2 regions of the Arthrobacter humicola genome follow, and region 2 is predicted to be linked to the other one. Evidence: riboswitches for the same ligand, from Rfam matches in the RefSeq annotation. Region 2 holds a riboswitch; the other holds the start of a gene.
What was found. A riboswitch is a leader RNA that binds a small molecule or an ion and turns the genes downstream of it on or off. The one in region 2 is predicted to bind S-adenosylmethionine.

Region 1 (4,424 bases), on a different contig from region 2:
ACGAGCCAAACAGCGAGCGGGCGGCGACCACCCGGTCGCCGGCCCCCAGCAGCGCGCCGAGGGCGGTGAAGACGGCGGACATGCCGGACGCCGTCGCAAAGCATGCCTCGGTGCCCTCGAGCAACCGCAGCCGCTCCTGGAAGGTTGCGACGGACGGGTTGCCGTAGCGGGAGTAGACGAAGCGCTCGTCCTCCCCGGTGAAGGCGCGCTCGGCGGCGGCCGCGGACTCGTAGACGAATCCTGAGTTGAGGAAGATCGGCTCGGCGGTTTCCTGGAAGCCTGTACGGTCAAGGCCTCCGCGGACGGCCTGGGTGTCGGCCGCCCATTCGGCGGCGTCGGGATTGAAAGTCACTTAAATCTTTCCGAGGTTGGTGGGCAGGCCGCGGTTCTTCCAGCCGTTGACGGTGCGTTCGCCAAAGCGGTCGGTCTCGCCTTCGAAGCCCTCAAGGACGTTGTAGGAGGTGTAGCCGGCCTGCGTCGCGGTCGTCGCTGCGGCGATCGACCGGGCGCCGGAGCGGCACAGGAATACGAGCTCGACGGCGGTGTCCTCGGGCGCCTGGCGCTGGAGCTGTTCCACGAAGTGCGGGTTGGGCACCCCGCCGGCGAGGGTCCACTGGATGAAGAGAGGATCGTTGTCCGTGGCCTTCGTATCCGGGATGCCGATGTGGGCCCATTCGGCCTCGGTCCGGACGTCCACCAGGATGGCGCCGGCCTCCAGCTTGGCCCACGCCTCGTGCGGGCTGAGGTCTCCGGCGTAGCTCATGCGTGGCCCTCGAAGGCGTCTTCGGCACCAAACTCGTCACTGTCGAGTTCATCCACGGCGTTGGCCACGGCGGCGTCTGCGCTCGCAATTGCGGCCGGCAGGACCAGGGCCTGCGCCACGATCACCGTGCTGCCGTTGAAGGTGGCGGCGGGGCTTCCGTGCAGGACATAGCCCTCGGCCAGGGCGGCCGACACGCGCTCACAGAAGGCGCGGTCGTCGGCGCCGGTGAACAGGCGGTAGGCCAGTTTGTCCTCGCCGGCGGGAGCTGCGGCGGGGGCTGTGCCGGGGGCGGCTGCTGTACCGGGTACAGCGGGTATGGATGTGTCGGGCACGACGGATCTCCTCTTTCACGCTTGCAGCTCGAATGGTCGATATGCCGAGTATTCACCTGAGGCACCCCGCCGCGAAAGGGAGGGTTGCCGACCGGCCAGTCAGGGCTTGGCACCGGTTCTCATTACTCCCCAAAAACGTAACACTTACGACGCCGGCCCGCACCGCCGCCGTCGTCATGTTCCGTAACCGGACCGCGTTTCCGCGGGGTGACACACGCGGCGGACTGAGAAATCAGAGTTGCGGGGTGAGAACCGGGTGCGGCGCCAAGGCGAGTAGTAGCGGGCTCCAGTTTCGGGTACTGCCCACTCGTGTCCGCCGGGAGTTTGCGCAGTCTACTGAGGGGATCGGACTGACACGTCGGCCCGTCCCACGTTTTCTGTGGATCAAGTTATCTCTGCGTGCAGTTGTCTGTCCCTCAATTTTTGTCTGAATCGGTGGCCCGAACCGCCGGAGCCGCAGCCGCGGCCCTGCGGGTGACGGCGGAATGGAGCAACCGTGGGCCCGCGCATACTGGTTACTGGCATTGCAGGCGCCGCCGGCCGGGCCGTCGCGGCCCAGCTAGCAGCCCGCGGCATCCCGTGCCTCGGCTCCGACGCCCGCGACGTCACCCGGCAGGGCGAGGACGCCACCACCGCAGCGGCAGTCAGGCTCCTGCCGGCGACGGACCCGGACATGGTCCTGGACCTGCGCCGGCTGGTGGACCGGGAAGCCATCAACGTCATCATTCCGACCCTCACCGTGGAACTCCCGGTCCTGGCTGCGGCCCGCGCCGGATTCGGCCGGGACGTGCGGATCATCGTCGGCGACCCTGCCGCGGTGGCCCTCGCCAACGACCACCTGTTCACCGCATGGGCGTTGCAGGCAGCCGGCATTCCCGTCCCGCGTTTCGGGGTTCCGGGCGACCTCGCCGCCGCGCCGGCGTCCCTGGCCGACCTCAACGGTCCCGTCGTCGTCAAGCCGCGAACTTTCAAAGGCACCCACGCCGTCCACCTGCTGGCCGGGACCGGCTCCGTCAGCTGGAAGAACCTGCCGGCCGGGCAGCTGGTCCAGGAGTTCATCCCGGGCGCCGACTACGTGGCCCTGGTGTTCGGCACGCCGCCCCGCAACGCGATGGCGCCGGTGGCCGTGGTCCTTGAGAAGACAAGAACTCCGTACGGTCGGGCCGGCAGCGACGAAGTCAGCCGCAGGGTGCCGGCGGCCGAGGCCAACGATGTGCGGAAGCTGGGCCTGGCCGCCGTCCGCACGCTCGGGCTGACCGGCCCGGTCCAGGTCCAGATCCGCCGCCGCGCGGACGGAACCCCCGTGGTGCTGGGCGTCTGCCCGACACTCGGGGCGAACAGCACGTGGGCGCCCGAACTGCTCGACGCCGTCCTGGCAACGTTCATGCTCCCGGCATTCAACCCGGCGTCCTTCCGGCGATGCCCGGCGATTCCCGCCGATGCCCTGGGGTGAGGCGCCGGTGCCGGTCGGCCCGGCACAGGAACTCGTCCTGGTGTTCATCGGATTGCCCGTCCTGGCGGCGGCGGTGATGGCGGCTGTTGTTCTGGCGCTGGCCGTCTCTTTTGAGGTGCGGTCCGCGCGGTGTCGGCGCCGCCACGCGCCTACTCTCTGGCAGCAGTGGCCCACCGTGTCCATCATTGTGGCGGCGCACAATGGGGGCGGGCTTCTGGCGGACTGCATCCGGTCAGTCCAGGGGAGCCGGTATGAGCGGTACGAGCTGATCCTGGTGGATGCCGGCTCCACGGACGACACCCCGGAGCTCATGGCGGGGTTCGCCGCCGAGGACGGACGGATTGTGTTTGCGGGAAGGTCACCCGCCGCGGCGGCGGGATACGGGGCGGCACTGAACCTGGGCGTGGGCCGTGCCGCGGGGGAGGTGCTCATGTTCCTTCCCGCGGACGCCGTCCTCACCCGGCGGACCGTGGACCGGATGCTGCAAGCCTTCGACGTCGGGAGTGGCGGTCCCGACGGAGTCGGCGCCGTGTGGGGCGGCGAACGGACCCTCACTGCCGGTCCTGCCGCGCGGATCGTAGACCTGATAGGCCGCGGCTGCGGCGGGATGGCCCGGCGGGCGCAAGCGGCCTCCGGTTTCCTGCCCGTCTTCGCGGCAGGTATGGGCGCGGTGCGGCGTGACGTCCTGACGGAGATCGGCGGCTTCAGGGAGGACACTGGTGCCGCGCAGCTTGAGTTGGGCTGGCGGGTGCGAAGCGCAGGCTACCGGGTGGGATTCGCCCCGCGGGCCGTTATCACGGGCCAACACCCGGTGCGCGTCGGTGAGCTGTGGAGGCGGCGGGTGGCGCGCGAACGGTCGCTGCTTCAGTGCCTGGGGATCCACAAGTCAGCCGTTGGTGACCTCCGTCGGCGTCCGATGGGCGACTGCCTGGCGGCCATCACGGTTGCCGCCATCATCCTGCCAGCGGTCCGGACCGCCGGCGTGCTCGCGCTGGCCTGCCTCGCTCCGGCGAACCTCCTGTCCGGAGCCCGTCCCGGAGCCGAACCGCTTCCGGACATCTGGGCACAACCGGAGGCCTGGGGGCTCGGCGGCGCAGTCGTCCTGGTGGTGTTATGCGCCGGGGCTCTCGCACTTGCCGTCGACGGCCCGATCAGCAACCTGCGTCACTTGTGGGCACTTCCGGCGCTGCCGCTCTATGCGGTGTTCTCGGGGTTCGCCGTGCTGGCTGCCATCGGTGCGGAGTTCCGTGCCGCCGGCTATTCGATCGTGGCGAAGAGGGCGTTGAGCTCGGCCGTGAGCTGCCGGCGCAGTTCCGGGGTGCCGATTTCCTGGCCGTCGATGTGGTTTACCGGCGCCAGGAGCCGGATGCTGGAGATCAACCAGACGGCGTCGGCGTCCAGCAGGTCCTTGGGCTCCAACGGGCCGTAGCCCAGCTCCCAGCCGGCAGCCTTGGCGGCCGTGAACAGGGCGCCCTGCGAGGTGCCCGGGAGGATGCCGCTGTCCAGCTGCGGGGTGATGAGCCGCCGGATCGTGCGAACGCCGCCGGCGCCGTCGTCCGTCGTTTCCAGGTGCGCCAACAGAACTGTCGACGTCGGTCCCTCCAGGACCCGGCCGTCCGCGGATGTGAAGATGACATCGTCCGCGCCGTGCTCGTGGGCGTAGCGCAGCGCCGCCATGTTCACGGCGTAGGAGAGGGTCTTGGCGCCGAGCAGCAGCCAGGGCGCGCGCTCGCCGACTTCGCTGTCGTAGCCGCGGTCCAGCAGGATGACGTCGATTCCGGTCTCGCGCTGCCGGCGGCCCGCCGCCCCGGGGGCGGACGCCTGGACCCAGCAGGTGGGGGCGGCGGCGCCTTCCGGCCCGCGGGTGACCAGCAGC
Region 2 (4,424 bases):
GGGTCCACAGCCACCGTGTGCAGTCCCCGTGCGGCCAGGAGGGCGGTGAACTTGCCGGTGCCGGCGCCAATGTCCGCGGCGTCCTTGGCCCCCGCCGGGATCAGCCAGTCGGCCGATTCCTGCGGATAGCCCGGGCGGACGCGGTCGTAGTGCTCTCCGCCGTCCTGGAAGCTCTGTCCGAGTTCCTGGCGCCGTTGACTGTGCAGCTTGGGCCCGGCGTGCAGTTTGGGCCTGCCGTGCATTTTGGGCACGCTGTGCAACGTGCGATCTCCTTCGGGGAAGGTCCTGCCGGTTCAGGTACCTTTCGAATTTACCGCACCGGCGCAGTGCCTGATCCCCAGCGCCTGGTCAGTAGTGCCCAGTCAGCAGTGCCCAGTCCAAGCAGTGCCTAGTCCAGGGTGCACGGCGCGGCGCCGGCAGTGCCCGGCGTGTTCGGCGCCCAGTGCGGGTAGCTGCGGGTGTCATTGGCCGGCACCCAGCGGCCGGCATCCACCACGTAATCCCAGCCGAGCCCTGTTTGCCGCAGTTGCCGCAGGCCGGCCAGCAGGCGCTCGGCGTCCTCCAGCCGGGAGCCCAGGCCAAAGCTGGCCCGCAGGGAGCCGGCGGGCAGGCCGAGCCGCTTGAGCAGCGGGTGGGCGCAGAAGCGGCCGTCGCGCAGGCCGATCCCGTGTTCGGCCGACAGGTAGGCGGCCACCAGCCCGGCGTCGTAGCCCTCCACGGAGAAGTTCACGACGCCGATGGTGCCTGCGCCCGGCTGACCGTCGGCAAGCGACGATTCGGCAGATGAGTCGGCGAAGATCTGGTGTACGGTCACGCCCTCGATGCGCTGGAGGCCTTCGACCAGGAAGGACCGGATGGCGTCCTCGTGGGCGTACCACTGTGCCGGGTCCAGCTCTGCGATCACTTGGGTGGCGCGGGCCAGCGCGGCCGCGCCCAGGACGTTCGGCGAGCCGCCCTCGTGCCGGGCCGGTCCGGTGGTCCAGCTGACGGAGTCGAGCCGGGCGTCGCGGACGGCGCCGCCGCCGGCCAGGTGCGGGGTGCCGGCGTCGAGCCAGTCCGTGCGCCCCACCAGCACGCCCGTGCCGAACGGGGCGTAGAGCTTGTGACCCGAGAAGGCGAGGTAGTCGACGTCGTCGGCGGCGATATCGATCCGCCGGTGCGGCGCCAGCTGCGCTGCGTCGACGACGATCCTGGCGCCGTACTCGTGCGCCAGCGCGGCGAGGGCGCGGATCGGCAGGATCTCGCCGGTGACATTGGAGGCGCCGGTAACGGCCAGCAGGCTCACACCGCCGCGTGCGAGCTCGTCCCGCAAGCGGTCGATGGTGGCCGCGAGGGTGGGCGCGGCCACGACGCTGCGGTGCGGGACGTTCTGCCAGGGCAGGAGGTTCGCGTGGTGTTCGATGTCGAGGTAGATGACCTCGCCGGCGGGCCGGCCGTCCTGCAACGGCAGGCACCCGGCCAGCAGGTTCAGGGAATCGGTGGTGTTGCGGGTGAAGATGACGGAATCGTCCGGCCGGCCGCCCACGAAGTCCCGCACGATGTCCCGGGCGTTCTCGTAGACCGAGGTGCTGATCTGGGAGGCGTAGCCGGCGCCGCGGTGGACGCTGGCGTAGTACGGCAGGATTTCGTTCAGGTAGGCCGAGACAACGGACAGGGCCGGGGCGGAGGCGCCGTAATCGAGGTTGGCGTAGCGGGCGTGGCCGCCCTTGATCAGCGGGGACTGGATCTCGGCGCCCGTGACGGCGGCGAGCGGGCGTGCGGCGGCGGCAAACCGTGCGTCGACTTCGCGGGCGGCGGGGAAAATGGCAGTTGTCATGGGACCTCACTCGAACAGGACCCCACATCGTGGGAATCCGCGCTTGCCGGGTCCGTTCCGGACCGGCCAGGTCGTCACCCGGGGCACCCCACCGCGACTGGAGGGTTGCCGGCCAGCAAACCGGGGTTTAGCGCTGGCACTCGTGACCTGCATCGAGCGTAGGACATCGGTGCAGCCGGGGAAAAGGCGGCCTCCGAATGTGAAGCGTTTTGTTACGTGCGCGCCGCAATGCGCACGTCGGCCGAAGAAACGACGGCGGCGGCCCCGGAATGGGGGCCGCCGCTGTCGTTTGTTCGATTGTTGAGAAAGGTCGGACGATCCTAGAGGAGGTCGTCAAGTCCGGGGTTGAGCCGCTTGAGCACTTCCGAGTGGAGGATCGAGTTGGTGGCCAGGGCGTTGCCACCGAAGGGGCCGTCCTCGCCCTCGAGCGAGGTGAAGCGGCCGCCGGCTTCGGTGACGATCGGCACGAGGGCGGCCATGTCGTAGAGGTTCAGTTCGGGTTCGCAGGCGATATCCACCGCACCCTCGGCCACGAGGCAGTAGGACCAGAAATCACCATAGGCGCGGGTGCGCCACACTTCCTCGGTGAGGCCCAGGAACTCGTCCAGGTTTCCGCGTTCCTTCCAGCCGCCGAGGCTGGAGTAGGACAGCGACGCGTCCTCGAGCTTGGAAACGTTGGACACCTTCAGCCGGGTGGCGGAGGCCAGGGAGCGGCCGGTGTAGGCGCCCGCGCCCTTGGCCGCCCACCAGCGCTTGCCCAGGGCCGGCGCGCTGACGACGCCGACCACCGGTTCGCCCTCGTCAACGAGGGCGATCAGGGTGGCCCAGACCGGGACGCCGCGGACGAAGTTCTTGGTGCCGTCGATCGGGTCAATGATCCAGCGCCGGGAGCCGTGGCCCGAGCTGCCGAATTCCTCGCCCAGGACCGCGTCGCGCGGCCGGGAGCGGGAGAGCTGGCCGCGGATGGCCTCTTCGGCGGATTTGTCGGCGTCGGTGACCGGGGTGAGGTCGGGCTTCGTCTCGATCCGAAGGTCCAGCGCCTTGAAGCGGCTCATGGTCTGGGAATCGACGGAATCTGCCAGGACATGGGCAAGGCGCAGGTCATCGTTGTAGCTCGAATCGGTTTGGCTCATGGTTCCAAACTACCGTCTAAGCGGGCGGGCCGCCGGGAGGCCGCGGTGCTGCGCCGCGGGCCGGCGAGGGGCCGGATTAGGACACAGTGCCGAGTTCCTTGGTGTCCTGCGCTTCCATCCGCGGGTCTGTGCCCAGCAGCCGGCGCAGGGAGGCCAGCCTTGCCGGCCCGGAGGGACCCGCATGCCCGGCCGCAACCCATGCATCGACGCCGCAGTTGACGGCGGTGGAGTCGTGCTTGCAGCCGCGTTCGCAATCGTCCGTGCCCGGTTCCAGGTCCGGGAAGGACCTCAGGATCCGGTCCGGATCCACGTGGGCCAGCCCGAAGGACCGGATGCCGGGGGTGTCGATGATCCAGCTGCCGGCCGGGGCATCGTTGACTTTTAGCGCCAGCGCGGAGGAAGACGTATGGCGGCCGCGGCCGGTCACCGCGTTGACGCCTCCGGTGGCACGTTCGGCCCCGGTCAGTGCGTTGACCATGGTGGATTTGCCGACGCCGGAATGGCCCAGCATGACGGTGACCTTGCCGTCGAGGTAGCCGCGGAGCTGGGAGACGGCGTCCTTGTCGAGCCGGGCCGAAAGGCCGTCGTCGGAGCGGGCGTCTATGCCTGATGCGGCGGAGTCCGCCGTCTTGGAGATGATGACGGGGAAGTCGAGGTGCGTGTAATTGGACAACAGATCGGCGGGATCCTTGACGTCGGCCTTGGTGACGAGCAGCAGCGGCTCAATGCCGGCGTCGTACGCGGCCACGAGCGCGCGGTCGATGAAACCGGTCCGGGGCTCGGGATTGGCCGCCGCCACCACCACCACGAGCTGGTCGGCGTTGGCCACAACGGCCCGTTCGATCGGGTCCGTGTCATCGGCACTGCGGCGCAGCAGCGTCTTGCGGTCCAGGATCTTCACCAGCCGGGCGAGGGTGTCAGGTTCACCGGTAACGTCCCCGACGAGGGAAACGAAGTCGCCGGCCACCACGGGATTGCGGCGCAGTTCCCGGGCCCGCGCCGCGATGATCTTGCGTTCCCCGGGGGTGCCTTCGCCGACGACGGCGGTGTAGCGGCCGCGGTCAACGGTGATGATGCGGCCCGTGACGGCGTCGTCGTAGCTGGGCCGGTCCTTGGTGCGGGGCCGGGAGCCCTTCTTGTTCGGACGGATCCGGACATCGGACTCGTCCCAGGAATCAGTGCTGCGTGCCACCGGCGCCGTCCTCGTCCGCGGTGGGTCCCTGCGCCAGCATGGCTTCCCAGAGCCGTGGGAAGTCGGGCATCGTCTTGGCCGTGGTCGCGATGTCCTCGACCTCGACGCCTGGCACGGCCAGGCCGAGGATGGCGCCGGCCGTGGCCATGCGGTGGTCTGCGTAGCTGTGCACGACGCCGCCGTGCAGCTTGGCGGGCCGGATGATGAGTCCATCCGTTGTTTCCTCGGCATCGCCCCCGAGGCGGCTGATCTCGGCGACGAGGGCGGCGAGCCGGTCTGTTTC

Region 1: linked by a shared signal. The riboswitch ahead of ABD243_RS00270 (DUF1737 domain-containing protein) and the one ahead of ABD243_RS15520 (aminotransferase class V-fold PLP-dependent enzyme) in region 2 are both predicted to bind S-adenosylmethionine.

What each region holds. Positions count from the first base shown of each region.
Region 1 covers NZ_BAAAQB010000001.1:62,686-67,109, forward strand. Annotated here, with positions in the region: gene ABD243_RS00260 (O-succinylhomoserine sulfhydrylase) at 1-352, opposite strand, end outside; gene ABD243_RS00265 (rhodanese-like domain-containing protein) at 353-763, opposite strand; gene ABD243_RS00270 (DUF1737 domain-containing protein) at 760-1,008, opposite strand; SAM riboswitch class IV at 1,108-1,222, opposite strand; gene ABD243_RS00275 (ATP-grasp domain-containing protein) at 1,592-2,548, shown strand; partial or broken gene ABD243_RS00280 (glycosyltransferase family 2 protein) at 2,625-3,377, shown strand; gene ABD243_RS00285 (aminodeoxychorismate lyase) at 3,806-4,424, opposite strand, start outside.
Region 2 covers NZ_BAAAQB010000038.1:193,750-198,173, forward strand. Annotated here, with positions in the region: gene ABD243_RS15515 (class I SAM-dependent methyltransferase) at 1-242, opposite strand, end outside; gene ABD243_RS15520 (aminotransferase class V-fold PLP-dependent enzyme) at 389-1,816, opposite strand; SAM riboswitch class IV at 1,851-1,964, opposite strand; gene hisN (histidinol-phosphatase) at 2,137-2,949, opposite strand; gene rsgA (ribosome small subunit-dependent GTPase A) at 3,026-4,141, opposite strand; gene aroA (3-phosphoshikimate 1-carboxyvinyltransferase) at 4,125-4,424, opposite strand, start outside.